DNA from 4 places in the Klebsiella sp. M041 genome. Region 2 is predicted to be linked to each of the others. Evidence: predicted binding sites of a transcription regulator. Region 2 holds the regulator's gene; each other region holds the start of a gene.

Region 1 (7,213 bases), on a different contig from region 2:
CCTCACCACGTTGCTATGTTGTTTTGCCCGCGAACCGCCGCGGGCATAAGTTATTCCTGTGGCTATCGGTTTTATCATTCAGTGACACGGTCCGCAATGGCTAAAACTCGCCGACGGCAAAACGCGGCAGCCGTCACACAACAGAATCTATCGGCTTGACGTAATAAAACCGACATATTTGCTGTCAGGTGAGCCGTTTCGCCCGGCTGGCCTTCGACCATTCTGCATTTGCGCAGCGGGAACATATTCGCTTTTCTCCCGCCTGCATCGCCATCACGATGCTGCAGCGTACGCAGGCGTAGATCCCCTCCTGAGGAATAGTGGTATAGCGCGTGGTGCAGTGCGTCGGGAGAATCGACAACCCGGCCCTCACTTCGTCATCGGGATAATAAAACACGCTGATCTGGCCATTGGTTTCAAGGATCGCCAGCCGCACCTGGCCGAGCTGCTCGACGCTGTTGACCCGTAGCTCCATAAAAAATTCGAATTCGGTCATATTTTCCGCATGCAGTTTCTCCCATGCCAGTTGCCCCTCCTCCACCACCACGATAGGCTTGCCCTCCAGCAGATCCTCCAGCTTTTCACTATGCCCCATCAGCCACATGATGCCGCGATAAAGCAGCGCCAGCGTAACGAAGACCACCAGCACCGGCAACAGCGGGACATCGTCATAAAACGCCACGTCCCCCGCCGCCGAGCCGAGGGTCAGAATAATCAGCACCTCAAACAGCGACATCTGCCGCACGCCGCGCCGTCCGGTAATTTTGAGGAAAATAAAGACCAGAACGAAGGTGTAGAGGCTGCGCAACGCCACCTCGCCGAGAAATTCCACCGGCACTTTATCGAGCGCCATCCTCTGCCAGTCAAAGGCTTTCATTATCATCTCCCTGAGCATTAAAAGATGTCTCTAAGCATAGCCAGATGATGGAGATAGCACCTGTCAGATAAAAGCCGTATCATTGCGCGCTTTCCGTACGACAAAAGTGATCGCCATGACCCAAACGTTTATTCCCGGCAAAGATGCCGCCCTGGAAGATTCCATCGCTCGCTTCCAGCAAAAATTGCTCGACCTCGGATTTGATATCGAAGAGGCCTCGTGGCTGAACCCGGTGCCGCACGTGTGGTCCGTTCACATTCGCGATAAGGAATGCGCGCTGTGCTTTACCAATGGTAAAGGCGCCACCAAAAAGGCAGCCCTCGCCTCCGCGCTGGGCGAATATTTCGAGCGCCTGTCCACCAACTATTTTTTCGCTGACTTCTGGTTAGGCGACACTATCGCTAACGGCCCGTTCGTTCACTACCCGAACGAAAAGTGGTTCCCGCTGACCGAAAACGACGACGTCCCGGAAGGTCTGCTGGATGCCCGCCTGCTCGCGTTCTACGATCCGGACGATCAGCTGACGGCCAGCATGCTGGTGGATCTGCAATCCGGTAACGATGAGCGCGGCGTGTGCGGCCTGCCCTTTACCCGCCAGTCCGACGGCGAAACGGTCTATATTCCTATGAATATCGTCGGCAACCTGTATGTCTCCAACGGCATGTCCGCTGGCAACACCCGTAATGAAGCTCGCGTGCAGGGCCTGTCCGAAGTCTTTGAGCGCCATATCAAAAACCGCATCATCGCCGAAAGCATCAGCCTGCCGGAGATCCCGGCGGAGGTCATGGCGCGCTATCCGGGCGTCGTAGAGTCGATCGCCAAACTGGAAGCCGAAGGTTTCCCGATCTTTGCCTATGATGGCTCGCTGGGCGGCAAGTATCCGGTTATCTGCGTCGTGCTGTTTAACCCGGCAAACGGCACCTGCTTCGCCTCTTTCGGCGCCCATCCGGACTTCGGCGTGGCGCTGGAACGTACGGTCACCGAACTGCTGCAGGGCCGCAGCCTGAAAGATCTCGACGTCTTCACGCCGCCGACCTTCGACGACGAAGAAGTCGCCGAGCATGCTAACCTCGAAACCCACTTTATCGACTCCAGCGGCCTGATTTCCTGGGATATGTTCAAGCAGGATGCCGACTATCCGTTCGTTGACTGGAGCTTCTCCGGCACCACAGAAGAAGAGTTCGCCACCCTGATGGCCATCTTCAAGGCCGAAGATAAAGAAGTGTATATCGCCGACTACGAGCACCTGGGCGTTTACGCCTGCCGTATCATCGTCCCGGGGATGTCGGATATTTACCCGGCGGAAGATCTGTGGCTGGCGAACAACAGCATGGGCGCTCATCTGCGCGACACCATTCTGTCCCTGCCGGGCAGCGAGTGGGAAAAAGAAGATTACCTGGCGCTGATCGAGCAGATGGACGATGAAGGCCTGGATGATTTCACCCGCGTTCGCGAACTGCTGGGCCTCGCCACCGGCAAAGACAACGGCTGGTATACCCTGCGCGTCGGCGAGCTGAAAGCCATGCTGGCCCTGGCCGGCGGCGATCTGGAGCAGGCGCTGATCTGGACCGAGTGGACCATGGAGTTCAACGCTTCGGTCTTCAGCGCGGAACGCGCTAACTACTATCGCTGCCTGCAGACCCTGCTGCTGCTGAGCCAGGAAGAGGAGCCTCAGCCGCTGCAATACCTGAACGCCTTTATCCGTATGTACGGCGCCGAAGCGGTCGAAGCCGCCAGCGCGGCGCTGAGCGGGGAAGCGCCGTTCTATGGCCTTCAGGCTGTCGACAGCGATCTGCAGGCCTTCCCGGCCCATCAGTCGCTGCTGAAGGCTTATGAAAAACTGCAGCGAGCGAAGGCGGCGTTCTGGGCAAAATAAGCCCTAAGCGCGCCATCGAGGTGGCTAACAACGGAGCCCAATGCGGCTCCGTTGATTTCACCTGACGAGGCGGCCACTATAGTTTGTAGTTGCAAAGTTAATTAATAGTAAATAATGCGCTTATAACATTTACCATTCGTTAATTTTAAATAAAATACTCCATATTAATTAACTCAAAAAATGGCGTGAAAACGAAAAAATTCAACATAACTTATAAATTTTAAAATTTATTTTCTTCATAATATTCAAACAGTTAAACACTAAAAACACAAAAACCACACACTAAAAAGGCATATAGTTCCGGTGAGATATGATCTATATCAATTTACCTTCTATAATGCTTTGTTAGTATCTCACCGCCAACTTATATAAAGAGAGAGTTAGTGTGAAAGCTGACAACCCTTTTGATCTTTTGCTCCCTGCCGCGATGGCGAAAGTCGCCGAAGAAGCAGGTGTCTATAAAGCAACGAAGCATCCGATGAAGACCTTTTATCTGGCGATCACCGCTGGCGTTTTCATCTCCATCGCTTTCGTATTCTATATCACCGCGACCACCGGCACTGCCGCGATGCCTTATGGGATTGCCAAGCTTATCGGTGGGGTCTGTTTTTCCCTGGGTCTGATTCTGTGCATTATCTGCGGCGCTGACCTCTTTACCTCTACGGTATTGATCGTGGTGGCGAAAGCCAGCGGTCGAATTACCTGGGGGCAACTGGCAAAAAACTGGCTCAACGTCTATTTTGGTAACCTGGTGGGCGCACTGCTGTTTGTGCTGCTGATGTGGTTATCAGGCGAATATATGACTGCCAACGGCGGTTGGGGGCTCAATGTCCTGCAGACCGCTGACCACAAAATGCACCATACTTTTGTGGAGGCCGTGAGCCTGGGTATCCTCGCTAACCTGATGGTTTGTCTCGCCGTATGGATGAGCTATTCCGGTCGTAGCCTGATGGATAAAGCGATGATCATGGTTCTGCCGGTAGCGATGTTCGTTGCCAGCGGCTTTGAGCACAGCATCGCCAACATGTTTATGATCCCGATGGGTATCGTAATCCGCAACTTTGCAAGCCCGGAATTCTGGACCGCAATCGGTTCGACTCCGGAAAGTTTCTCTCACTTGACCGTTATGAACTTCATCACTGATAACCTGATTCCGGTAACTATCGGGAACATTATCGGCGGGGGTCTGCTGGTCGGGTTGACATACTGGGTCATTTACCTGCGTGGCAACGACCATCACTAAGGGTTGTTTCAGGCAGTAAATAAAAAATCCACTTAAGAAGGTAGGTGTTACATGTCCGAGCTTAATGAAAAGTTAGCCACAGCCTGGGAAGGTTTTGCGAAAGGTGACTGGCAGAATGAAGTCAACGTCCGTGACTTTATTCAGAAAAACTACACCCCATATGAAGGCGACGAATCCTTCCTGGCTGGCGCGACTGAAGCGACCACCAAGCTGTGGGACAGCGTAATGGAAGGTGTAAAACAGGAAAACCGCACTCACGCGCCTGTTGATTTTGACACTGCCCTGGCTTCCACCATCACCTCTCACGACGCAGGCTATATCGAGAAAGGTCTGGAAAAAATCGTTGGTCTGCAGACCGAAGCGCCGCTGAAACGTGCGATCATCCCGTTCGGTGGTATTAAAATGGTTGAAGGTTCCTGCAAAGCGTACAATCGCGAGCTGGACCCGATGCTGAAAAAAATCTTCACTGAGTACCGTAAAACTCACAACCAGGGCGTTTTCGACGTCTATACTCCGGACATCCTGCGCTGCCGTAAATCCGGCGTGCTGACCGGTCTGCCGGATGCTTACGGCCGTGGTCGTATCATCGGTGACTACCGTCGCGTTGCGCTGTACGGTATCGACTTCCTGATGAAAGACAAATTCGCCCAGTTCAACTCTCTGCAAGCGAAACTGGAAAGCGGCGAAGATCTGGAAGCGACCATCCGTCTGCGTGAAGAAATCGCTGAACAGCACCGCGCGCTGGGCCAGATCAAAGAGATGGCGGCTAAATATGGCTACGACATCTCCGGTCCGGCGACCACCGCTCAGGAAGCTATCCAGTGGACCTACTTCGGTTACCTGGCTGCCGTTAAATCTCAGAACGGCGCGGCAATGTCCTTCGGTCGTACCTCCAGCTTCCTGGATATCTACATCGAACGTGACCTGCAGGCGGGTAAAATCACCGAGCAAGACGCGCAGGAAATGGTTGACCACCTGGTCATGAAACTGCGTATGGTTCGCTTCCTGCGTACCCCGGAATACGATGAACTGTTCTCCGGTGACCCGATTTGGGCAACAGAATCCATCGGCGGTATGGGCATTGACGGCCGTACTCTGGTGACCAAAAACAGCTTCCGCTTCCTGAACACCCTGTACACCATGGGGCCGTCTCCGGAGCCGAACATCACTATCCTGTGGTCTGAAAAACTGCCGCTGAGCTTCAAGAAATTCGCTGCTAAAGTGTCCATCGATACCTCTTCTCTGCAGTATGAGAACGATGACCTGATGCGTCCGGACTTCAACAACGACGACTACGCTATCGCATGCTGCGTAAGCCCGATGGTTGTTGGTAAGCAAATGCAGTTCTTCGGTGCTCGCGCCAACCTCGCAAAAACCATGCTGTACGCTATCAACGGCGGCGTGGATGAAAAACTGAAAATGCAGGTGGGTCCGAAATCTGAACCGATCAAAGGCGACGTTCTGAACTTCGACGAAGTGATGGAACGCATGGATCACTTCATGGACTGGCTGGCTAAACAGTACGTCACTGCGCTGAACATCATCCACTACATGCACGACAAGTACAGCTACGAAGCCTCTCTGATGGCGCTGCACGACCGTGACGTTATCCGCACCATGGCGTGTGGTATCGCGGGTCTGTCCGTTGCTGCTGACTCCCTGTCTGCAATCAAATATGCGAAAGTTAAACCGATTCGTGACGAAGACGGTCTGGCTGTCGACTTCGAAATCGAAGGCGAATACCCGCAGTTTGGTAACAACGATGCTCGCGTCGATGACATGGCCGTTGACCTGGTTGAACGTTTCATGAAGAAAATTCAGAAACTGCACACCTACCGCAACGCGATCCCGACTCAGTCTGTTCTGACCATTACCTCTAACGTGGTATATGGTAAGAAAACCGGTAACACCCCAGACGGTCGTCGCGCTGGCGCGCCGTTCGGACCAGGTGCTAACCCGATGCACGGCCGTGACCAGAAAGGTGCTGTTGCCTCTCTGACCTCCGTAGCGAAACTGCCGTTTGCTTACGCGAAAGATGGTATCTCTTACACCTTCTCTATCGTACCGAACGCGCTGGGTAAAGATGACGAAGTTCGTAAGACCAACCTGGCGGGTCTGATGGATGGTTACTTCCACCACGAAGCGTCCATCGAAGGTGGTCAGCACCTGAACGTGAACGTGATGAACCGCGAAATGCTGCTCGACGCGATGGAAAACCCGGAAAAATATCCGCAGTTGACCATCCGCGTATCTGGCTACGCTGTACGTTTTAACTCCCTGACTAAAGAACAGCAGCAGGACGTTATTACCCGTACCTTCACTCAGACCATGTAATTCCCTGTCTGACTGAAAAAGCGTACAATAAAGGCCCCACATCAGTGGGGCCTTTTTAACAAGCAATCCCCGCCCTAGCCTGCTTTGCCAGTTATCTATACTTTGGGTATCTGTCAAAACAGACTCGACACAGCCGCTGAGCTGTGCACCAACACGGCCCCGGATGGGCCACATCTGGAGAAAACACCGCAATGTCAGTTATTGGTCGCATTCACTCCTTTGAATCCTGTGGCACCGTTGATGGCCCGGGCATCCGCTTTATTACCTTTTTCCAGGGCTGCCTGATGCGCTGCCTGTATTGCCATAACCGTGATACCTGGGATACCCACGGCGGCAAAGAAATCACCGTTGAAGAGTTAATGAAAGAGGTGGTGACCTATCGTCACTTTATGAATGCTTCCGGCGGCGGCGTCACCGCATCGGGCGGCGAAGCGATCCTGCAGGCGGAGTTTGTTCGCGACTGGTTCCGCGCCTGTAAGAAGGAAGGTATTCATACCTGTCTCGATACCAATGGCTTTGTTCGTCGCTACGATCCCGTTATCGACGAACTGCTGGAGGTAACAGACCTGGTGATGCTGGATCTCAAGCAGATGAACGATGAGATTCACCAGAACCTGGTCGGCGTCTCTAACCATCGTACGCTGGAATTCGCCCAGTATCTGGCGAAGAAGAATATCAATGTCTGGATCCGCTACGTGGTGGTTCCGGGCTGGTCAGACGATGATGATTCCGCGCACCGCCTGGGCGAATTTACCCGCGATATGGGCAATGTCGAAAAAATCGAGCTGCTGCCCTACCATGAGCTGGGCAAACACAAATGGGTAGCGATGGGCGAAGAGTACAAGCTGGACGGCGTCCATCCGCCGAAGAAAGAGACCATGGA
Region 2 (7,213 bases):
GTGCGCTATTCATCATCAGCTGTATCAGGATCTGTTTGACTGGGCGGGTAGGCTGCGTGAAGTGAACCTCTACCTGGGCGATACGCCGTTCTGCCACTTTGCCCGCATCGAAGAGGAGGGGAATGCCCTGATGCAGGCTCTGGAGCAGGAGGATTATCTCTGCGGTCTGCCGCGGGATACCTTTATCGAACGCCTGAGCTGGTTCTATGGTGAAATTAATGTGCTGCACCCTTTTCGTCTCGGCAATGGCCTGACCCAGCGCATTTTCTTTGAACAGCTGGCGATACATGCCGGCTACCTTCTTGACTGGCGTGACGTTGATCCTGCCGCCTGGAGCACCGCCTGTCAGCAGGGCGCGATGGGCGATCCGGACCCGCTGGCGGCGATCTTTCGCAAAGTGGTAAGCGAAGCGCGGGAATCTGAGTAGAATAGCCCGGTTTGATTGTTCCGGAGCCGCTATGATCCTGCTTATCGATAACTATGACTCTTTCACCTGGAATCTGTATCAGTACTTTTGCGAACTGGGGGCGGAAGTGCTGGTCAGGCGCAACGATGCGTTGACGCTGGAGGAGATAGCGTCGCTGGCGCCGGAGAAGATAGTGATTTCGCCTGGTCCCTGTACGCCGGATGAAGCGGGGATTTCCCTCGCGGTAATCCGTCACTATGCAGGGAAAACGCCGCTGCTGGGCGTCTGCCTCGGGCATCAGGCGATAGCCCAGGCGTTTGGCGCGACCATTGTGCGGGCGGCGCAGGTGATGCATGGAAAAACCTCGCTTATCGAGCATAACGGCGAAGGGGTGTTTCAGGGGCTGAATAATCCTTTGACGGTGACCCGCTATCATTCGCTGGTGATTGACCCGCCGACGTTGCCGCCTGAGTTTATCGTCACCGCCCGCAGCGCCAGCGGTGAGATTATGGGGATCCGTCATCGCGACTGGGATCTCGAGGGCGTGCAGTTCCATCCGGAAAGCATCCTCAGCGAACAGGGCCATCAATTGCTGGCGAACTTTATTAAGCGGTGATTTCGGTTGCCATTGACTGATTTTTTATGCATATTTTGTGATTAGATTATCATAATCGCATCTGCATAACGAAGAGGGATGGGCAAGACATGGCAACTGAACAACCGGCAATCACCCGCGCCACATTCGATGAAGTTATTTTGCCAATTTATGCACCGGCAGAATTCATCCCGGTAAAGGGAAAAGGCAGCCGCGTCTGGGATCAGCAGGGCAAAGAGTATGTTGATTTCGCCGGCGGTATCGCGGTGACGGCGCTCGGCCATTGCCACCCGGCGCTGGTGGCGGCGCTCCACGAGCAGGGCGAAACGCTGTGGCATACCAGCAACGTCTTTACCAATGAGCCAGCGCTGCGCCTGGGACGTAAACTTGTCGATGCCACCTTCGCCGAGCGAGTGGTGTTTATGAACTCCGGTACCGAAGCCAATGAAACGGCCTTTAAGCTGGCGCGTCACTATGCGGTGACCCGCCATAGCCCGTACAAAACCAAAATCATCGCTTTCCATAATGCCTTTCATGGTCGCTCCCTGTTTACCGTCTCCGTCGGCGGGCAGCCGAAGTACTCCGATGGTTTCGGCCCGAAACCGGCGGATATTGTCCATGTTCCCTTCAACGACCTGCAGGCGGTAAAAGCGGTGATGGATGACCACACCTGCGCAGTGGTGGTGGAGCCGATTCAGGGCGAAGGCGGCGTGACGGCAGCGACGCCGGCGTTCCTGCAGGGGCTGCGCGAACTGTGCGATCAGCACCAGGCGCTGTTAGTCTTTGATGAAGTGCAGTGCGGAATGGGGCGTACCGGATCGCTGTTTGCCTATATGCACTATGGCGTAACCCCGGATATTCTCACCAGCGCCAAAGCGCTGGGCGGCGGTTTCCCGGTCAGCGCCATGTTGACTACCCACGAGATCGCCAGCGCCTTCCATGCGGGTTCCCATGGCTCAACCTACGGCGGCAACCCGCTGGCCTGCGCGGTCGCCAACGCCGCTTTCGATCTGATCAATACCCCGGTGGTGCTGGATGGCGTGAACGCCAAACGCGAACTGTTCGTCAAACACCTGCAGCAGCTGGATGCCGAGTTTGATCTGTTCAGTGATATTCGCGGGATGGGCCTGCTGATTGGCGCCGAACTCAAGCCGCAGCACAAGGGCCGCGCGCGTGATTTCCTCTATGCCGCCGCGGACGCCGGCGTCATGGTGCTTAACGCCGGGCCGGACGTGATGCGTTTTGTTCCCTCGCTGATCATCGAAGAGCAGAATATTGCCGAGGGGATGGCACGCTTTGCCCAGGCCGTGGCAAAGGTGATTAACGGCTGATCTTCCGCAGCCAGATGCCGTGATGCGGCCGCTGACGCCATGCCACTGACGAAATGGTGTGCATGGTGTTCAGATGGCCCAGAATGCGTTGCAGATGCTGCTCCAGGGTGCTTAACGGACCGATCGGCACCTCGCTTTCCGGTGACTCCATAATATTGACATCCCCTGCGCTGCCGGGGCCATCGCTGTCCAGCCGCTGCTGACAGCGCTGCAGGGCAATCTCACAGGATTCGAGATAGCGCTGGGCAAGATCCGGGGTGAGCATCGTATGCTCCCGGGCCAGAGTGGTCATGGCGTTGATGTGTTCGACGATAAACTGGCTGTGCGTCACCCATAGCTTCATATCTTCCAGGTAGTGGGTATTAAACCCGGGCTCCTGCATCGCCTGATTCAGGGAGTTGTAGAGCGCGTTGTGCGCCTGATTGACGCGCATGCGTTGGTAGGCCAGCGCGGGCGCTTTGGGGTCGGGGCTGAGGATCAGGCGAATCGCCTGCTGGTCGGCCTCCAGCGCATCGTGGGCGTTTTTTTTCAGCAGGCCGCTCTGCCACTGCGGCCACAGCCAGACCATCCCGCCGAAGGCGATCAGGCAGCCGATCAGCGTATCGATCAGCCGGGCGATAATAAACTGTTCGCCGTTGAGCGTCAGCAGCTGCAGGGTATATACCGCCGTCACCGTAAACCCCACCATCGCCCAGCCATAGTGTTTGCGGATGATCAGATAGCTGAGCAGGGTGATCAGCAGCATCCCGCTCAGGGTATAGCTCTCCGGAACGTGAAAGTGCAAGGTCAGCCCGGCGATGATCAGGCCGGCGAGCGTCCCCGCCGCCCGGTGGACAATACGAACCCGCGTGGCGCCATAGCCGTTCTGTGTCACGAAGAGGACGGTCATCAGGATCCAGTAGGGCTTCGGCAAATGCAGGGCGTTGCCCATCAGGCTGGCGATGCTCAGCATCACGCTGATGCGGGCGGCGTTGCGCAGCGCGGGCGACTTCAGCGACAGATAGTTCTTTAGCGCGGGAAACAACGGTAAACGACGCTCTTTGTCAGCCATCAGATCCCGGGCATACAGCGGGCGCTGGGTATGCAGCACCCGGGCGATGCGGCTGAAGTGCCAGGCGCAGAAGTGGCCGACCGGGTTGTCCGGATGCTGGTGGGCGATCTTTTCCAGGGCGCCGATCTGTTTATCCATCTGGAAACGCTGCGGAAAACGATGATAGAGCATGTCATCCGCCAGCACCCGCAGGCGGGCGGCGACGGTCTGCGCATTCCAGCGGATCACCGCTTCGGCATGGCTGCGCTCAACCAGCTTTTGCACCTCTTCCGGCTGATGCAGGCTGACCGAAATATGCTCCTGTAGATCCAGCCCCATCTGGAACGCCCGCAGAAGACGTTTGTGGTCGTTACGTTGGTTGGCGGCCAGCATATGCATCTGCTGATAGCACTGGGTGATTAAATCGACCACCTTCTGCTGGCGGATGAGCAGCGGCGGCAGGGCGGTCGAGGGATCGGTATGCTGGGTCAACAGGCTATATTTGGCTTCGCAATAATTGGCCAGTTCCCGGTAGAGCAGACTGAGCGACTCCCGCAGCGGCTGTTCGCGCCACAGCCAGAACCAGAACCAGTTAAACACGCCGTACCATAGCGTGCCGAAGGCGTAGATCAACAGCGGCTCCCAGACGGGCATATTGCCCGCCAGGCTCAGGGTAAAGATGGCGGCGATCAGCGACGCGGGCAGCAGGCGCGCGTGCAGCGAACTGATTTCCGCGGTGACGCCGAGCAATAGCGCCAGGCCGCTGAGAATAAGCGGCAAAGGTATGGTCTGGGCGAGCAGCAGCTGCACCACCAGGCTGCATCCGGCAAACAGACAGCCGCCGATAATCAGACGCTTAAAAAAGCGCTTATGCGGAGTGTCGAGACCGGCGATGTTGCAGCAGGCGGGAACTAAGGAAAACAGGAGCCCCTGCTGGAGATGGCCGAGCAGAAGACCGATGGCCACAGGCAGACACAGCACCAGCGTTTGCCGCAGTGCATAGTTGACTTCCGGGTGGTAAATCAGCCTGCGCCACATGAGGGAAAAACAAAAACGGCGTACTGCAGGAGCAATACGCCGCTTAGCAACTTAACGGGTGCCGTAGACGACGATAGTTTTACCGTGGGCGGAAATCAGGTTCTGATCTTCCAGCATTTTCAAAATACGGCCAACGGTTTCACGAGAGCAGCCGACGATCTGACCAATTTCCTGACGGGTAATTTTAATTTGCATACCGTCCGGGTGGGTCATGGCATCGGGTTGCTTCGCCAGGTTCAGCAGCGTCTGGGCGATACGGCCCGTCACGTCGAGGAAGGCGAGGTTGCCCACTTTCTCAGACGTCACCTGCAGACGGCGAGCCATTTGCGAAGAGAGACGCATCAGAATGTCCGGGTTCACCTGGATCAGCTGACGGAATTTCTTATAAGAGATCTCGGCCACTTCACATGCGGTTTTCGCCCGTACCCAGGCGCTACGCTCCTGACCCTCTTCAAACAGGCCTAATTCACCGATGAAATCGCCCTGGTTGAGGTAGGAGAGGATCATCTCTTTACCTTCTTCATCCTTGATGAGTACAGCCACGGAGCCTTTAACGATGTAGTACAGCGTTTCTGCTTTCTCACCCTGGTGGATCAGCGTGCTCTTTGATGGGTACTTATGAATGTGGCAATGAGACAAGAACCATTCAAGGGTAGGGTCTGTTTGCGGTTTGCCAAGCACCATGCGCGGTTATCCTCTGTTATAAGCTATCTCCGGGCGCCGACACTACACGGCGTCCGGGCATGCAATCGTATTGTTTCCCTATACCTGGGAAGCTGGCTGATGATTTTTCGACAGCCTGTAATGTGAACTCCTCTGCATACATGCAGTACATCAATGTATTACTGTAGCATCCAGACTGTTTTAGCATAGCTTTCGCCGCATGTCTCCTGGTGTCTCGCTTCAGCATGACGCAGGTCGCCTTCCGTTGCGAGAATTGTTATGTGCGCGTAATCTGACAGGAATATTGCGATACTGGAGTTAAATTTTATGCAAGCGCGTGTGAAATGGGTTGAAGGGTTAACCTTTATCGGGGAGTCCGCGTCAGGACACCAGATTCTGATGGATGGCAACTCCGGAGATAAGGCGCCCAGCCCGATGGAGATGGTGCTGATGGCGGCGGGCGGTTGCAGTGCGATCGATGTGGTCTCCATTTTGCAAAAAGGTCGTCACGACGTGACCAACTGCGAAGTGAAGCTGACCTCTGAGCGTCGGGAAGAGGCGCCGCGCCTGTTCACGCATATTAATCTGCACTTTATCGTCACCGGTAAGGCGCTGAAAGATGCCGCAGTCTCCCGCGCGGTGGATCTGTCGGCAGAGAAATACTGCTCGGTGGCGCTGATGCTGGAAAAAGCGGTGAAGATCACCCACTCCTATGAAGTGATCGAGGCGTAGTCTTCGCCTGCTGATGTGAATGATCTCAACCCCGGCCTGGCCGGGGTTTTTTCTGTTAGCCGATCTTTCGGCCTTCCATCAGACGCTCGACCAGCGGCGCCATAATAAGCTCCATCGCCAGCCCCATTTTACCGCCCGGCACCACCAGGGTGTTCATGTGCGAAATAAACGAGCCCTGTAGCATCGCCAGCAGCCAGGGGAAGTCGATGTTCTGCAGATTGCGGAAATGGATCACCACAAAGCTCTCGTCCAGAGAGGGGATCGCTTTCGCGGCAAACGGGTTGGAGGTGTCCACCGTCGGCACGCGCTGGAAGTTGATGTGGGTGCGGGAAAACTGCGGGGTGATGAAGTTAATGTAATCTTCCATCGATCGGACGACGGAGTCCATCACCGCCTCCCGGGAGTGGCCGCGTTCGCTGGTGTCGCGAATGAGTTTCTGGATCCACTCCAGGTTAACGATAGGCACGACCCCGACCAGCAGGTCGACATGGCTGGCGACATCATGCTGCGGCGTGACAACCCCGCCGTGCAGCCCCTCATAGAACAGCACGTCCGTCGGCTCCGGCAGCGGCTGCCATGGGGTGAAGGTTCCCGGCACCTGATTCCACGGCACGGCTTCGTCATAGGTGTGCAGGTATTTACGCGACTGGCCTTTGCCATGGCGGCCATAGTCGACAAAGGTCTGCTCCAGCAGGCCGAAGTCGTTCGCCTCCGGGCCAAAGTAGCTGATATGTTTGCCCTGATCCCGCGCTTTGCGGATCGCCATGTCCATTTCCGGGCGGGTGTAGCGATGAAAGCTGTCGCCTTCCACCTCCGCGGCGTGCAGATTTAGCTGCGCGAAGATTTTGCGAAAGGCGAGGCTGGTGGTGGTAGTGCCCGCGCCGCTGGAGCCCGTGACGGCGATCACCGGATGTTTGGCAGACATAACAACTCCCTGGTTAAACGATGTAGTGGCGTCGCCTTAGCCGTTAAACAGGGCGCGCGGCATAATATTGACCGTCTCATGCAGTTCCGACCACACGAGGACCGCCTCTCCGCGTTTCAGCTGCTGTTTTACATCGGCGACTTTATCGGCAAGTGAACGTTCATGTTCACCATAATCGGTGCCTTCGCGTAACACAAAGCTTTCAATCAGGTTATCCAGCGTTTCGGGATCCAGATCCTGCCAGGGAATAATCATACGGGAACCTCCAGCCAGCGGTTTAACCAGTCGGGAATGCGTCTTTCCAGCCACATCTCCGGTTTACGCAGGGTGCCGCCGACGAAGCCGACGTGGCCGCCTTGTTCAGTCAATTGATACTCAACGTTCGCCGGCAGTTGCTCCTGCGGGGGAATGGAGTGGTGGTCCATAAACGGGTCGTCTTTCGCATGGATGATGAGCGTCGGCTTAGTGATATCGCTGAGCCGCGGCATAGCGC
Region 3 (7,213 bases), on a different contig from region 2:
CAGTTCCGCTTCGGCATTGGCGGAGAAGATCGGCGTCTCGATGGCTTACTTCGATCAAAACTTTCTCACCATTATTCGTCAGTCCATTGAGAAAGAAGCTCATGCCCGCCAGGTCGAGGTGCAGTTCGAAGACGCCCGCGGCGACACCGGACGCCAGGCCGATCAGGTGCAGAGCTTCATTGCCTCCGGCGTGGACGCGATCATCGTTGACCCCGTGGACTCCGCCAGCACCCCGCAGCTGACGAAGATGGCGCAGCAGGCCAGGATGCCGCTGGTGTATGTGAACCGGACGCCGGGGGATAAAACGTTACCGCCTGGCGTGGTGTTTGTCGGTTCGGACGAGCGGGAGTCCGGCACATTGCAGATGGAAGCGCTGGCGAAGCTGGCGAACTACAAAGGCAACGTCGCCATCATGATTGGTAATCTCACCGATGCCGGCGCGCTGCAGCGCACCAGGGACGTAGAGCAGGTGGTGGCCAAATATCCGGCGATGAAAGTAGTGCAGAAACAGCCGGCCAACTATTCCCGCAGCGAGGGAATGGATCTGATGCAGAACTGGACAGGCAACGGGGAAGCGATTGATATTGTGGCGGCGAACAACGACGAGATGGCCATTGGCGCGGCGATGGCGCTGGAGAAGAGCCAGAAGAAGCTGCTGATCGGCGGCATCGACGCCACGCCGGATGGGCTGAAAGCGTTGGCCAGCGATAAGATCCAGGTAACGGTTTTCCAGGATGCCGTTGGTCAGGGCAAAACGGCCTTAGCGGTGGCGTTGAAGCTGATTAAAGGAGAAAAAGTCGAGTCCCATGTCTGGATCCCGTTTGAGTTAGTGACCAAAGAAAACATGCAGACCTATGTGGAAAAGAGTCATTAACGGCAAGGCAGAAATGTTCGAACTTTGCTGATAAAACCGGGCTGAGAATATGACGCCCGGGCAACGAAACCGGAGGAAAAGAGATGGCAACGGCAAAAAGCGGCTATACGCTGCAGGTGATAAAGGCAGGGCAGCAGGGGCATGTTGAAATGAGGTGGGGGCATCTCGCGGAAGTTGATACGCGCGTGGTGGCGGCGACCATCGCGCAGCATATCGGGCGACCCTCGTCTGCGGCGGATCCGCAGGAGATCAGCCTGTCGCTGACCAATGCCGCCAGCGGCATCTCGGTGGAGCTTCATCACCCGGCCTCAGGAGAAAGCGCCAGCCCGGCTTTTATTGAGGACGAGTTAAAAAAGATTGTGCAGATCGTTGATGGCTACGAGGCGGCAGAAGAGACCCATATCGTGGAGTAGCGCGCCGCCTTGCGCACACGAAAAAAATCCACGCCGGAGCGTGGATTTTTTATTACTCGATGGCGGCAGAAACGCCAGCCAGCGGGATTAGACGTTGAACAGGAAGTTCATCACATCGCCATCTTTCACGATGTAGTCTTTACCTTCAGCGCGCATTTTACCGGCTTCTTTCGCGCCCTGTTCGCCTTTGTAGGCGATAAAGTCTTCATAAGCGATGGTCTGCGCGCGGATAAAGCCTTTTTCGAAGTCGGTGTGGATCTTACCGGCTGCCTGCGGCGCGGTCGCCCCAACCGGGATGGTCCATGCGCGAACTTCTTTCACCCCAGCGGTGAAGTAGGTCTGCAGGTTCAGCAGGGCGTAGCCAGCGCGGATCACGCGGTTCAGGCCCGGTTCTTCGAGACCCAGCTCAGCCATAAACTCATCACGCTCTTCATCGTCCAGTTCGGCGATGTCCGCTTCAACCGCGGCGCACACCGGCACCACTACAGACCCTTCCTGCTCGGCGATAGCGCGAACCTGATCGAGGTACGGGTTGTTCTCGAAACCGTCTTCGTTGACGTTCGCGATGTACATGGTTGGCTTGAGGGTCAGGAAGCTCAGATAGCGGATGGCCTCTTTCTCTTCTTTGGTCAGATCCAGCGCGCGCAGCATACCGGCGTTTTCCAGCTGCGGCAGGCATTTCTCCAGCGCGGCCAGCTCAACTTTCGCGTCTTTATCGCCGCCTTTGGCTTTTTTGGAGACGCGGTGAATCGCGCGCTCGCAGGTATCAAGGTCAGACAGCGCCAGCTCGGTGTTGATAACGTCGATATCTTCCGCCGGGTTCACTTTACCTGCCACGTGAATGATATTGTCGTTTTCAAAGCAGCGAACCACATGGCCGATAGCTTCGGTTTCGCGGATGTTGGTCAGGAACTGGTTGCCGAGACCTTCGCCTTTGGACGCGCCTTTCACCAGGCCCGCGATATCAACGAACTCCATGGTGGTCGGCAGGATACGCTGCGGTTTGACGATTTCAGCCAGCTTGTCCAGACGCGGATCGGGCATCGGTACGACACCGGTGTTCGGCTCAATGGTACAGAAGGGGAAGTTGGCCGCTTCAATACCCGCTTTGGTGAGCGCATTGAACAGGGTGGATTTGCCGACGTTGGGCAAACCGACGATACCGCATTTGAATCCCATGATTTAAATCACCTTAATCTTTGGATAATCAATCTGTTATCAGGAACAGATTGCAGAAAATTGAATAGCTTTGCCTATTATACACGGTGCGCGGCAAAAATGCCGCACGACAACGGCTTATTGCGCCTTAAAGGCGTGTAAACGGTTGGTCGCTTTAGTGAGACCATCCTTTAACCAGATTTCCGTACAGCGCGCCGCTTCGTCGACGGCATCATCAATCAGTTTCTGCTCGCTGGCCGGTGGTTTGCCGAGGACAAAGCCGACAACCTTGTTTTTGTCGCCCGGATGGCCGATCCCGACGCGTAAGCGGTGAAAGTTCGGGTTATTGCCGAGCTTGCTGATGATGTCTTTCAGACCGTTGTGGCCGCCATGACCGCCTCCAAGTTTAAATTTCGCCACGCCCGGCGGCAAATCCAGCTCATCATGGGCAACCAGAATTTCGTCCGGGTTGATGCGATAAAAGGTCGCCATCGCGGCCACGGCTTTACCGCTAAGGTTCATAAAGGTGGTGGGCACCAGCAGGCGAACATCCTCGCCCGCCAGGTTGATGCGCGAGGTATAGCCGAAGAATTTGCTCTCTTCGCGCAGCGGCGCGCGATGGCGATCCGCCAGTAAATCCACATACCAGGCGCCAGCGTTGTGCCGGGTGGCGGCATATTCCGCACCGGGGTTGGCCAGGCCGACAATCAGTTTAATGGTCACGTTTTCTTTCCTGCATGGGGCATTCTCTGCCGCGTAGTGTACTGTCTGCGGGCGCGCTTGACAAAGTTCTGGCCTCGAGACAATACCAGCATTGATGATTTACTCTCTAAACCATTAGAATTTGATATTGTTCATAGGCTTATTTGTAAATTTTTGTTTATTTGCTGTTCACTAATGTGATCGTGGGCGCACTCCACAGAAGAGACCTTGTCTATACTACACCTATAAGATTTGGGGACATTCCCTGGCAACCCAAAGTCCGGAGGTGACACATGAAACGCAAAAACGCTTCGTTACTCGGTAACGTACTCATGGGGTTAGGGTTGGTGGTGATGGTTGTGGGGGTGGGTTACTCCATTCTGAACCAGCTTCCGCAGCTTAACCTGCCACAATTCTTTGCGCATGGCGCAATCTTAAGCATCTTCGTTGGTGCGGTGCTCTGGCTGGCCGGTGCCCGTATTGGCGGCCACGAGCAGGTCAGCGACCGCTACTGGTGGGTGCGCCACTACGATAAACGCTGCCGTCGTAATCAGCATCGCCACAGCTAACCGTAGCATGATCCCCCGCATCGGTCCCTGAGGGCCGATGCGTTTTACTGTACCTCTCGTTATCTCTTCTTCTTTTTCCCGCCATATGACGACCCCCATTCCGACCTGACCTTCGTGATGCTATGGTTGCCGCCAAAAGTGAATATCAAGCGCGTTTTTCGCTTGACCCTGACGTTACGTCAGGCAGCAGAGTAGCGGACCTGGCCACAGAGAGGAGCAGTCATGTTAATTCAGGTGGGAGAGCTGGCGAAGCGCGCCGGGCTGACGGTGCGTACGCTGCATCATTATGAACAGACGGGGCTGTTAACGCCCTCGGCCAGAAGCGAGGCGGGCTATCGGCTCTATAACCTGTCCGCGGTTCAGCGCCTGCATATGATCAAGGCGCTGGCGCAGACCGGGCTGACGCTCGCCACCATTAAGGACTATCTTGATCGGCGAACGCTGTCGCTGCCCGAACTGCTGACGCAGCAGATAGAGACGCTTAATGACCAACTGCGCGATGTCGGCAGGCTGCGCGACCGGCTGTTGGCGCTGCGCGAGGCGCTGGCGAGCGGCAATGAACCCGATCTGGAGTCCTGGCTACAGACGCTGGAGTTAATGAAAATGTACGATCGTTGGTTTAGTCAACAGGAGTTAGCCGTGCTGCCGTTTGCGGCACAGGATGAACAGCGCGCGCAGGCGTGGCGCGAGCTAACAGAGGAGGTGCAGACGCTGATGGCGAGCGGCTGCCCGACGGACAGTCCGCAGGCGATGAGTCTGGCGACGCGCTGGATGGAGCGCCTGGAGCAGGATACGGCCGGGCGCCCGGAGTTTCTGACCCGCCTGAACGAGATGCATGCCGCCGAGCCGCAAATGGTTGAACAGACCGGCGTCACCCCGGCCATCATTGCCTTTATCACCGAAGCCTTTGCCGAAAGCAAACTGGCCATCTGGGCGCGGTATCTCGACGACGAGGAGATGGCGTTCACCCGCCGGCACTACTTCGACCGGCTACAGGAGTGGCCAGCGCTGGTGGCGAAGCTGCATCAGGCGTGCCGTGAGGGCGTAGCGCCGGATTCGGCGTCGGGTCAGGCGCTGGCCCGGGCGTGGCTTGAGCTGTTTCAGTCCTACGCCGGCACCCGGCCGCAGACGCTGCAGAAGTTTCGTCAGGCAATGGAGCAGGAGCCGCATTTGATGAAGGGCACCTGGATGACGCCGGCGGTGCTGCGCTGGCTGCAGCAGGCGACCGGAGCCTTGATGCGGCAGGCGCAGGGGCCTGCCGCCGGGTGATCACAGGTCAGCCAGCGCGGCCTGACGATCGGGGTAGAAGCTCAGGCGTCCGGGCAGCGGCTTGACGCCGGCGCGCGCTAACGTGCGTAGCGGCTGAAATTCGAGGTTAGATACGCGCAACTCACAGCCTTCCGGCAGCTTGTTCACAAAGCGCTGGAAGGCATCCAGACCGCCGGCGTCGAGAACCGGCACCGCGTCCCACTTCAGCACCACGATGCGCTTGCCGGCGATCCGGGTCTCCAGGTCGTTGAATAGACCTTCGGCGGCGGCAAAGAACAGCGGACCGATCACCCGCAGCACCAGCACGTCGTCTGGCACTTCGACGTTGACCGGCGCCAGATGGGTCATGCGCGCAATACGGCGCATAAATAACAGCGAAGCCAGCACGATCCCGACGCTGATGGCGATCACCATATCAAACAGCACCGTCAGCGACATGCACATCAGCATCACCACAATGTCGTCCTTCGGCGCGTGGCGCAGCAGATTGATGACTTTATGCGCCTCGCTCATGTTCCATGCCACCATCAGCAGCAGGGCGGCCATCGCCGACAGCGGCAGCCAGGAGAGCAGCGGGGCGAGGATCAGCAGCGCCATGATCACCAGCAGGGCGTGGATCACGGCGGCGATCGGCGATGTGGCGCCGGCGCGGACGTTCGCCGCCGAGCGGGCAATCGCCGCGGTGGCGGTGATCCCGCCAAAGAACGGCGCAACGATGTTGCCCAGCCCCTGGCCAATCAGCTCGCTGTTGGCTTTATGTTTGGTACCGGTCATGCCGTCGAGCACCACCGCGCACAGCAGAGATTCAATAGCGCCAAGCATCGCCATGGAGAAAGCCGCGGGCAGCAGCGCCTGCAGCGAAGCCCAGCTCAGGGTAAAGTTGGAACCCGGCATATCCCAGGGCAGCACCAGCTGCGGCAGCAGCTGCGGAATGCCGTTGCCCTGAGTGCCGTCCGCCAGCTGATAGTGGAACTGCGAGCCGATCGTCGCCACATCGCCGCCGAGCAAGTTGACGACCAGCATCACCCCACAGCCGGCCAGCAGCGCCGGGAGGTGGCCCGGCAGACGGATACCCAGCCGCGGCCAAAGGATCAGGGTGCCGAGGGTGACGACGCCGATGGCGGCGTCCCCGACGTTAATGGTCGGCAGGGCCATCGCCAGCGCCGCCACTTTCTGCAGATAATGCTCCGGCACATGGGGCATCTGCAGGCCGAGGAAATCTTTAATCTGCATGGTGCCGATGGTGATACCGATCCCGGAGGTGAAGCCGAGGGTGACCGACAGCGGGATATATTCGATCAGGCGGCCAAAGCGCGCCAGGCCGAAAAGCATTAAAAAGATCCCCGACATCAGCGTCGCCACCAGCAGCCCCGCCAGGCCGAACTGCTGGGAAACCGGATAGAGGATCACCACAAAGGCGGCGGTCGGTCCGGAAACGCTAAAGCGCGACCCGCCGGTTAAGGCGATCACAATCCCTGCCACCGCTGAGGTATAGAGGCCGTACTGCGGCGGCACACCGCTGCCAATCGCCAGCGCCATCGCCAGCGGAATCGCAATAATCCCGACGGTGATCCCGGCGATCAGGTCGCGGGTAAAGCGGGCAGTGGTGTACTTTTCTTTCCAGCAAGCGTCGATGAGGGCGCGGAAAGGCATCACATGTGAGGAAAATAATCTGTTCACAATAATGTTTCATCCATGAGCGCATCATCTGTCAACTGAATGGCAGGTGAAGGAGGCATCGGTCATTGCCACATCATCCTTCGGGATGCCTCTGTATTGGCTGCGTTCATTTACCCTGGTCACGTACTGCCTGTACGCTCCCGGGGATTCATTCACTTGCCGCCTTGACGCATGCCGAATGATTTTGTGGAAGAATTAAAAATTCAGAGACAAAAAAACCCGCCGCAGCGGGTTTTTGTGCTCGGCTCGATTAATGTTCGAACATAGCAGAGATTGATTCTTCATTGCTGATACGGCGAATAGCTTCAGCCAGCATACCGGAGAGCGTCAGAGTACGCACTTTATCCAGCGCTTTAATTTCTGGTGCCAGCGGAATGGTATCGCAGACGACAAATTCATCGATCACAGAGTTTTTAATGTTCTGGATAGCGTTGCCGGAGAAGATCGGGTGCGTCGCGTAAGCGAATACGCGTTTCGCGCCGCGCTCTTTCAGCGCTTCTGCCGCTTTACACAGGGTGCCGCCGGTGTCGATCATATCGTCGACCATC
Region 4 (7,213 bases), on a different contig from region 2:
CGGAGTCAATTGGTCTTACCAATTTAAAGTTCGTAGCGCTAAAGTAACAAAGTATTCACCTTCTGTCCATACAGGTTTTGATTGAAATCAGTAAACCACGGACATTTTAACAACCTTACAGAAATAACATTTCAGAAATGTAACCTTGCACAAATGTTACGTTTACTCATAAAGAGGTAGCATTAACTTAATGGAAACGAAAAATTACGCTATCTGAACCGATTCAACGACCAGATAAGTGAATATAAAGTCAGTAAATACGAATAAATAACCAAATGAGAACAATGCGTCGGAATAATACTGAATGTGTCTATTGATGTCTTTTTAAACACATGGTCATCATCCCTTCATAAAGCAGGTGCATTCAAGCGCGCTTACCACTATTCTCCCTGAGACGAAAGGCCTTTTTCTGAATTACTGCACCGCCTTCCGTAAACAAAACAATACAGAAACGGAAGTCGAAAAATACACAAACACAACAATATGTGCGCGCCATCACTCAGGTAAAAAGTGGGCCACTTCGCCCAAATTTTCGCTGGCTATGCTTTCTGGCAGGGACAGCAGTGAAGCAGCAACCTGACGGATGACGTACACAAAAAATAACCACACACGAGGTTTCATATGGAAGGTCAACAGCACGGCGATCGGCTGAAGCGCGGCCTCAAAAACCGCCATATCCAGCTCATCGCGCTGGGCGGGGCTATCGGCACCGGCCTGTTTCTGGGGAGCGCGTCCGTCATTCAGTCCGCCGGCCCGGGTATCATTCTTGGTTACGCGATTGCCGGTTTTATCGCCTTTCTGATCATGCGTCAGCTGGGCGAAATGGTGGTGGAAGAGCCGGTAGCCGGTTCGTTTAGCCACTTTGCTTATAAATACTGGGGCGGCTTTGCCGGCTTCGCCTCCGGCTGGAACTACTGGGTGCTGTATGTCCTGGTGGCCATGGCGGAACTGACCGCCGTCGGCAAATATATCCAGTTCTGGTGGCCGGAAATCCCGACCTGGGCCTCAGCGGCGGTTTTCTTCATCGCCATCAACGCCATTAACCTGACCAACGTGAAAGTGTTCGGTGAAATGGAGTTCTGGTTTGCCATTATCAAAGTGGTCGCCGTCGTGGCGATGATTTTGTTCGGCGGCTGGCTGCTGTTCAGCGGCAACGGCGGCCCGCAGGCGACGGTACGTAACCTGTGGGATCAAGGCGGGTTCCTGCCACACGGCTTTACCGGGCTGGTGATGATGATGGCGATCATTATGTTCTCCTTCGGCGGTCTCGAGCTGGTGGGTATCACCGCGGCGGAAGCGGATAACCCGGAGCAAAGCATTCCGAAAGCCACCAACCAGGTTATCTACCGTATCCTGATCTTCTATGTTGGCTCGCTGGCGGTCCTGCTCTCGCTGCTGCCGTGGACGCGCGTGACCGCGGACACCAGTCCGTTCGTCCTGATTTTCCATGAGCTTGGCGATACGCTGGTGGCAAACGCCCTCAACGTGGTGGTGCTGACGGCCGCCCTGTCGGTGTATAACAGCTGCGTCTACTGCAACAGCCGTATGCTGTTCGGCCTTGCCCAGCAGGGGAACGCGCCGAAAGCGCTGCTCAGCGTCGACAAACGCGGCGTGCCGGTCAATACCATTCTCGTCTCCGCCGTGGTCACCGCCCTGTGCGTGCTGATCAACTACCTGGCGCCGGAATCCGCATTTGGCCTGCTGATGGCGCTGGTGGTCTCCGCCCTGGTGATCAACTGGGCGATGATCAGCCTCGCGCATATCAAATTCCGTCGCGCCAAACAGCAGCAGGGCGTCACCACCCGCTTCCCCGCCCTCTTCTACCCGCTGGGTAACTGGGTGTGCCTGCTGTTTATGGCCGCGGTGCTGATCATTATGCTGATGACCCCGGGGATGGCGATTTCCGTTTGGCTGATCCCGGTATGGATCGCAGTGCTGGGCGTGGGTTATCTGTTTAAACAGAAAGCCGCCGCCACCATAAAAGCACAATAATACATCTCATCAATAATTCTCTTTGCTCTGCGCCCCCTCCCTTAATAACGGGCGCAGAGCATTGTTATCTGCTTCACACTTTCCCTTCCATAGCTTATTTATCCATATCGTCAACGCGTTCCTGCAACGTAATTCTCTCGATAGCAGCCAATAATTCTCTCCATACTGCAACGGAGAGACCGCACATGGCAGACAATAGACTTTCAATAAAAGAAAAGATTGGTTATGGGATGGGGGATGCCGGATGCAATATCATCTTTGGTGCCATCATGCTGTTTGTTAACTATTTTTATACCGATATCTTCGGCCTGGCGCCAGCGCTGGTGGGCGTACTGCTGCTGTCGGTGCGCGTCATCGATGCGGTGACCGACCCGATCATGGGCGCCCTCGCCGACCGCACCCGCAGTAAATATGGTCGCTTTCGTCCATGGCTGCTGTGGATTGCCTTCCCCTACGCCCTGTTCAGCGTGCTGATGTTCACCACTCCTGAGTGGACCTATAACAGCAAAGTCATCTATGCGTTTGTTACCTACTTTCTGCTGTCGATTACCTATACCGCGATTAATATACCCTACTGCTCGCTGGGAACGGTGATGACCGCCGACCCGAAAGAACGTGTTGCCTGCCAGTCCTATCGTTTCGTGATGGTGGGTATCGCCACGCTGCTGCTGTCATTGACGCTGCTGCCCATGGCCGACTGGTTCGGCGGCGCCGATAAAGCGAAAGGCTATCAGATGGCGATGACCGTGCTGGCCTTTATCGGCATGTGTATGTTCCTGTTCTGCTTCGCCACCGTGCGCGAACGCATCCACCCGGCGGTGCAGACCAATGATGAACTGAAAAAAGATCTCAAAGACGTGTGGAAAAATGACCAGTGGGTACGCATCCTGCTGCTCACGCTATGCAACGTCTGTCCGGGCTTTATCCGCATGGCCGCCACCATGTACTACGTTACCTGGGTGATGGGGCAAAGCACCCATTTTGCCACGCTGTTTATCAGCCTCGGCGTGGTCGGGATGATGATTGGCAGTATGTTGGCAAAAGTCCTCACCGACCGCTGGTGCAAACTGCAGGTCTTCTTCTGGACCAACATCGTGCTGGCGATCTTCTCCTGCGCCTTCTATTTCTTTAATCCGCACGCCACCACGCTGATTATGGTGCTCTACTTCCTGCTCAATATCCTGCATCAGATCCCCTCCCCGCTGCACTGGTCGCTGATGTCCGATGTTGACGACTACGGCGAGTGGAAAACCGGCAAGCGCATCACCGGTATTAGCTTCTCCGGCAATCTGTTTTTCCTTAAAGTCGGCCTGGCGGTCGCCGGGGCGATGGTCGGATTCCTGCTGTCATGGTACGGCTACGACGCCGGCGCCAAAGCGCAAAGCGCCTCGGCCCTCAACGGCATCGTGCTGCTGTTCTCGGTCATCCCCGGCGTCGGCTACCTGATCACCGCCGGCGTGGTGCGCCTGCTTAAAGTTGACCGCACCCTGATGCGCCAGATTCAGAGCGATTTAGAGAAGCGCCGCAGCAACTACAGCGAGCTGAATGAATACCAGGAACTGAAAACCAGTGAACACGTAAGGAAAGCCTGATGAACAACTGGCCAAACCCCTTTATTGAGCAGCGCGCAGATCCCTTTATTCTGCGCCACCTGAATCATTACTACTTTATTGCCTCAGTGCCGGAATACGACCGGCTGGAGATCCGGCGCGCGGCAACCCTTGAGGGGTTGCGCGATGCTGAGCCGGTAGTGGTGTGGCGCGCACCGCAAAGCGGGCCGATGAGCCAGCTGATTTGGGCGCCGGAGCTACATGAGATAGACGGTAAGTGGTATATCTATTTTGCCGCCACCCATACCCACGATCTGGATGCGCTGGGCATGTTCCAGCATCGCATGTTCGTTATCGAGTGCGCCGACAGCGATCCGCTGACCGGCCGCTGGCAGGAAAAAGGCCAGGTGGTGACGCCTTTCGATACCTTCGCCCTCGATGCCACCACCTTTATCCATCAGGGCAAACGCTGGTACCTGTGGGCGCAAAAATCTCCGCATATCGAGGGCAACTCAAACCTGTATCTCGCTGAAATGGCCAACCCGTGGACGCTAAAAGGCGAGCCGGTCATGCTGAGCAAGCCGGAGTTCGACTGGGAGTGCCGGGGATTTAAGGTCAATGAAGGACCCGCGGTGCTGGTGCATGGCGATAAGCTTTTCATCAGCTATTCCGCCAGCGCCACCGATGAAAACTACTGCATGGGATTGCTCTGGATCGACCGGGAGGCCGATCCGCTGCAGCCGGAAAACTGGCATAAAGCCCCGCAGCCAGTGTTCCGGACCAGCTATGAAAACCGCCAGTATGGCCCGGGCCATAACAGTTTTACCCAAACGCCGGCGGGGGAAGATGTGCTGGTATATCACGCGCGGAATTACACCGAGATTGAAGGCGACCCGCTGTATGATCCCAATCGTCATACGCGGCTAAAACTCGTCGCCTGGAGAGAGGACGGCATGCCCGACTTCGGCATCCCGCCGGCGGATACGCTGTAGCGGTTCGGTATGCTGCCCGCGGGCGCGGATTTTCCTGGCCGGGTCAGGCGAAGCCGCCCCCCGGCAACATGACATGCACGGCGTCAGATATAGCGCCCGGCGGCGCTATTGCTTGCCGGCCTGCGTGGTGTGAGCCCCAGGCCGGATAAGCGCAGCGCCATCCGGCAATCAAAGCCCCGCAGGTGGGGTATCCTGACAGATAAAGTACGGGCGCAGGCCGTTACACCAGGGTGCCGTAAATCGTCAGCAGCGCCATGATCACCACCACCACCAGCGAGGTTTTCTTGGCCATCGACACCGCGGCCTTTGGGGTCGCCACTTTATCCACGTGCGGTTCACGGGCCAGGGAATACTGCGCCAGGCGGGTCAATACCTGATACTGCGACGAATGGCGGTCGCCTAACGATGCAAACCACGCCGGAAGCGCTTTCTCTCCATGCCCCACCAGGGCATAGACAACCCCCACCAGACGCACCGGCAGCCAGTCGACAATATGCAGGATACCATCGATTCCAGACTGCAAACGGTGATGCGGCGTCTGGTAGCGCGCCAGCCACGTCTGCCAGGCACGCAGAACGCTATAAGCGATAAGCGTCAGCGGCCCCCACGCCCCACCCACCACAAACCAAAAGAGTGGCGCCAGGTAGTAACGATAGTTAATCCATAACAGCGCATTTTGCAGTTCGCTAAGGTACTCGCGCTCATCACAGCCCGGCGGGACGCCATGGATCAACGTCAGCTCGCTGGCCATCGCATCGCAGGCGCGGCTGTCATTGCGCGACGCCGCTTTCAGATAGGCATGATAGTGCAGCCGAACCTTGCCGGCGCCGATGCACAGCAGACCCAGCAAGATCCAGAACACCAGCAGCGGTACGTTGAACAGCTGCCCCTGCAGCAAGCGCTGAACGAGGTAGACCACCGCGACGGCGACCAGGGTCATCAGCAGCGTTCCCGGCAACGAGAAATGTTTTATCCGGCGGAACACCACCTCCAGCCGATGATCAAGCTGCCAGTGTTCGCCCAGTTTAAACAGGCGTTCAGCGATAAGCACCAGCAGCGTAGTAAACAGCGTCATGAGGTCTCCTTTTCTGACGGCGCGCTGAGCAGCGCACGAAATTTTTTCCAGTCAAAGGCCGGTCCCGGGTCTGTCTTGCGCACGGGCGCGATATCGCTATGGCCCGTGATGTTTGTGGCGATGGCAGGATAAATCGTGATAAGCAGATCCGTCACCGCCGCCAGCTGCTGGTACTGCGCATCGGTATACGCCAGGGTATCCGTGCCTTCCAGCTCTATGCCGATGGAAAAGTCATTGCAGCGTTCGCGCCCCTGATAGCAGGAGACCCCCGCATGCCACGCACGCTTATCGAAAGGCACATACTGCACGATTTCACCATCACGCCGAATCAGACAATGCGCCGAAACGCGCAGATGAGCGATCTCGGCAAAGAAAGGATGCGCGTGCGGATCCAGGGTGCCGGTGAACAGCGCGTCAATCCATGGACCACCAAATTCACCTGGTGGCAGGCTAATGTTATGCACCACCAGTAAGGAAGGGGCTTCTTCATCCGGACGGCAGTCATGGTGCGGCGAGGGAACCCGACGCGCGCCGACCAGCCATCCCTCGTTCAACTGCATGCGGGATCTCCTTTCGCGAACTCATGCTTCCGGGCCACACGCCGGCCCAAAGGATGAAGTGTGTATGGTACTGAAACGTCGTTCAGGTTAGCATGTTTCCCACTTCTGAATCTTATCTATCTGGAGCTTTATCATGTCGCCTCGTCGTTACAACCCCGACCGCCGCCGTGACGTGCTGCTGGAACGAATTAATCTCGATATTACCGATGCTGTCGCACACTCCCTGCGGGAAGATTTGGGCGGCGAAGTCGACGCCAGCAACGATATTAGCGCACAATTATTGCCGCAGGATGCTCGCTCCCATGCGGTGGTCATTACCCGCGAAGATGGGGTCTTCTGTGGTAAACGCTGGGTGGAAGAGGTCTTCATTCAGCTCGCCGGTGACGACGTGACTATCACCTGGCACGTCGCCGATGGCGACGCGGTCAAAGCCGATCAACCCCTGTTCGAGCTGGAAGGCCCATCGCGCATTCTGCTCACTGGCGAACGTACGGCGCTGAACTTTGTGCAAACCCTCTCCGGCGTCGCCAGCGTCGTCCGCCGCTATGTCGACCTGCTGGCCGGCACCAAAACCCAACTCCTGGATACGCGTAAAACGCTGCCAGGGCTGCGTACCGCGCTGAAATACGCGGTTCTCTGCGGCGGCGGCGCCAACCATCGTCTGGGGCTGTTCGACGCTTTCCTGATTAAAGAAAACCACATCATCGCCTCCGGCTCGATCCGTCAGGCGGTGGAGAAGGCGTTCTGGCTGCATCCTGATGTGCCGGTGGAAGTGGAAGTGGAAACGCTGGATGAGCTGGAGCAGGCGTTAAAAGCCGGGGCCGATATCATTATGCTCGATAACTTCACCACCGACCTGATGCGCGAGGCGGTGAAAATCACCGCTGGCCAGGCGGCGCTGGAGGTCTCCGGCAACGTCACCTTTGACACTATCCGCGAATTTGCCGAGACCGGGGTCGACTATATTTCCGTCGGGGCCCTGACCAAACATGTGCAGGCGCTCGACCTGTCGATGCGTTTCCGCTGAGGATTTGGCCTTCACGC

What was found. The regulator CRP, encoded in region 2, controls carbon source genes, mostly activating them, when cyclic AMP is high. The targets are predictions, from matches to a motif close to ATGTGANNNNNNTCACAT.
Positions count from the first base shown of each region.
Region 1: focA (formate transporter FocA) is a predicted target of CRP. The motif match lies at 3,062-3,079, and genes of this name have one in related genera.
Region 3: pth (aminoacyl-tRNA hydrolase) is a predicted target of CRP. The motif match lies at 3,343-3,360, and genes of this name have one in related genera.
Region 4: AC6CWS_RS05075 (glycoside-pentoside-hexuronide (GPH):cation symporter) is a predicted target of CRP. The motif match lies at 2,054-2,071, and genes of this name have one in related genera.

Region 1 covers NZ_JCAXWU010000004.1:256,517-263,729, forward strand. The annotation lists gene AC6CWS_RS06815 (DUF421 domain-containing protein) at 185-877, opposite strand; gene ycaO (30S ribosomal protein S12 methylthiotransferase accessory factor YcaO) at 993-2,753, shown strand; gene focA (formate transporter FocA) at 3,139-3,996, shown strand; gene pflB (formate C-acetyltransferase) at 4,048-6,330, shown strand; gene pflA (pyruvate formate lyase 1-activating protein) at 6,522-7,213, shown strand, end outside.
Region 2 covers NZ_JCAXWU010000016.1:13,133-20,345, reverse strand. The annotation lists gene AC6CWS_RS20030 (putative adenosine monophosphate-protein transferase Fic) at 1-427, shown strand, start outside; gene pabA (aminodeoxychorismate synthase component 2) at 459-1,022, shown strand; gene argD (bifunctional acetylornithine/succinyldiaminopimelate transaminase) at 1,112-2,332, shown strand; gene AC6CWS_RS20015 (YccS/YhfK family putative transporter) at 2,322-4,400, opposite strand; gene crp (cAMP-activated global transcriptional regulator CRP) at 4,452-5,084, opposite strand; gene AC6CWS_RS20005 (OsmC family protein) at 5,391-5,795, shown strand; gene AC6CWS_RS20000 (phosphoribulokinase) at 5,851-6,720, opposite strand; gene AC6CWS_RS19995 (YheU family protein) at 6,757-6,975, opposite strand; gene AC6CWS_RS19990 (hydrolase) at 6,972-7,213, opposite strand, start outside.
Region 3 covers NZ_JCAXWU010000015.1:147,575-154,787, reverse strand. The annotation lists gene AC6CWS_RS19875 (sugar ABC transporter substrate-binding protein) at 1-874, shown strand, start outside; gene AC6CWS_RS19870 (DUF1869 domain-containing protein) at 958-1,287, shown strand; gene ychF (redox-regulated ATPase YchF) at 1,375-2,466, opposite strand; gene pth (aminoacyl-tRNA hydrolase) at 2,584-3,168, opposite strand; gene ychH (stress-induced protein YchH) at 3,441-3,716, shown strand; gene AC6CWS_RS19850 (MerR family transcriptional regulator) at 3,939-4,985, shown strand; gene dauA (C4-dicarboxylic acid transporter DauA) at 4,986-6,665, opposite strand; gene prs (ribose-phosphate diphosphokinase) at 6,916-7,213, opposite strand, start outside.
Region 4 covers NZ_JCAXWU010000003.1:253,132-260,344, reverse strand. The annotation lists gene aroP (aromatic amino acid transporter AroP) at 622-1,992, shown strand; gene AC6CWS_RS05075 (glycoside-pentoside-hexuronide (GPH):cation symporter) at 2,178-3,584, shown strand; gene AC6CWS_RS05070 (glycoside hydrolase family 43 protein) at 3,584-4,534, shown strand; gene ampE (beta-lactamase regulator AmpE) at 4,755-5,609, opposite strand; gene ampD (1,6-anhydro-N-acetylmuramyl-L-alanine amidase AmpD) at 5,606-6,169, opposite strand; gene nadC (carboxylating nicotinate-nucleotide diphosphorylase) at 6,303-7,196, shown strand.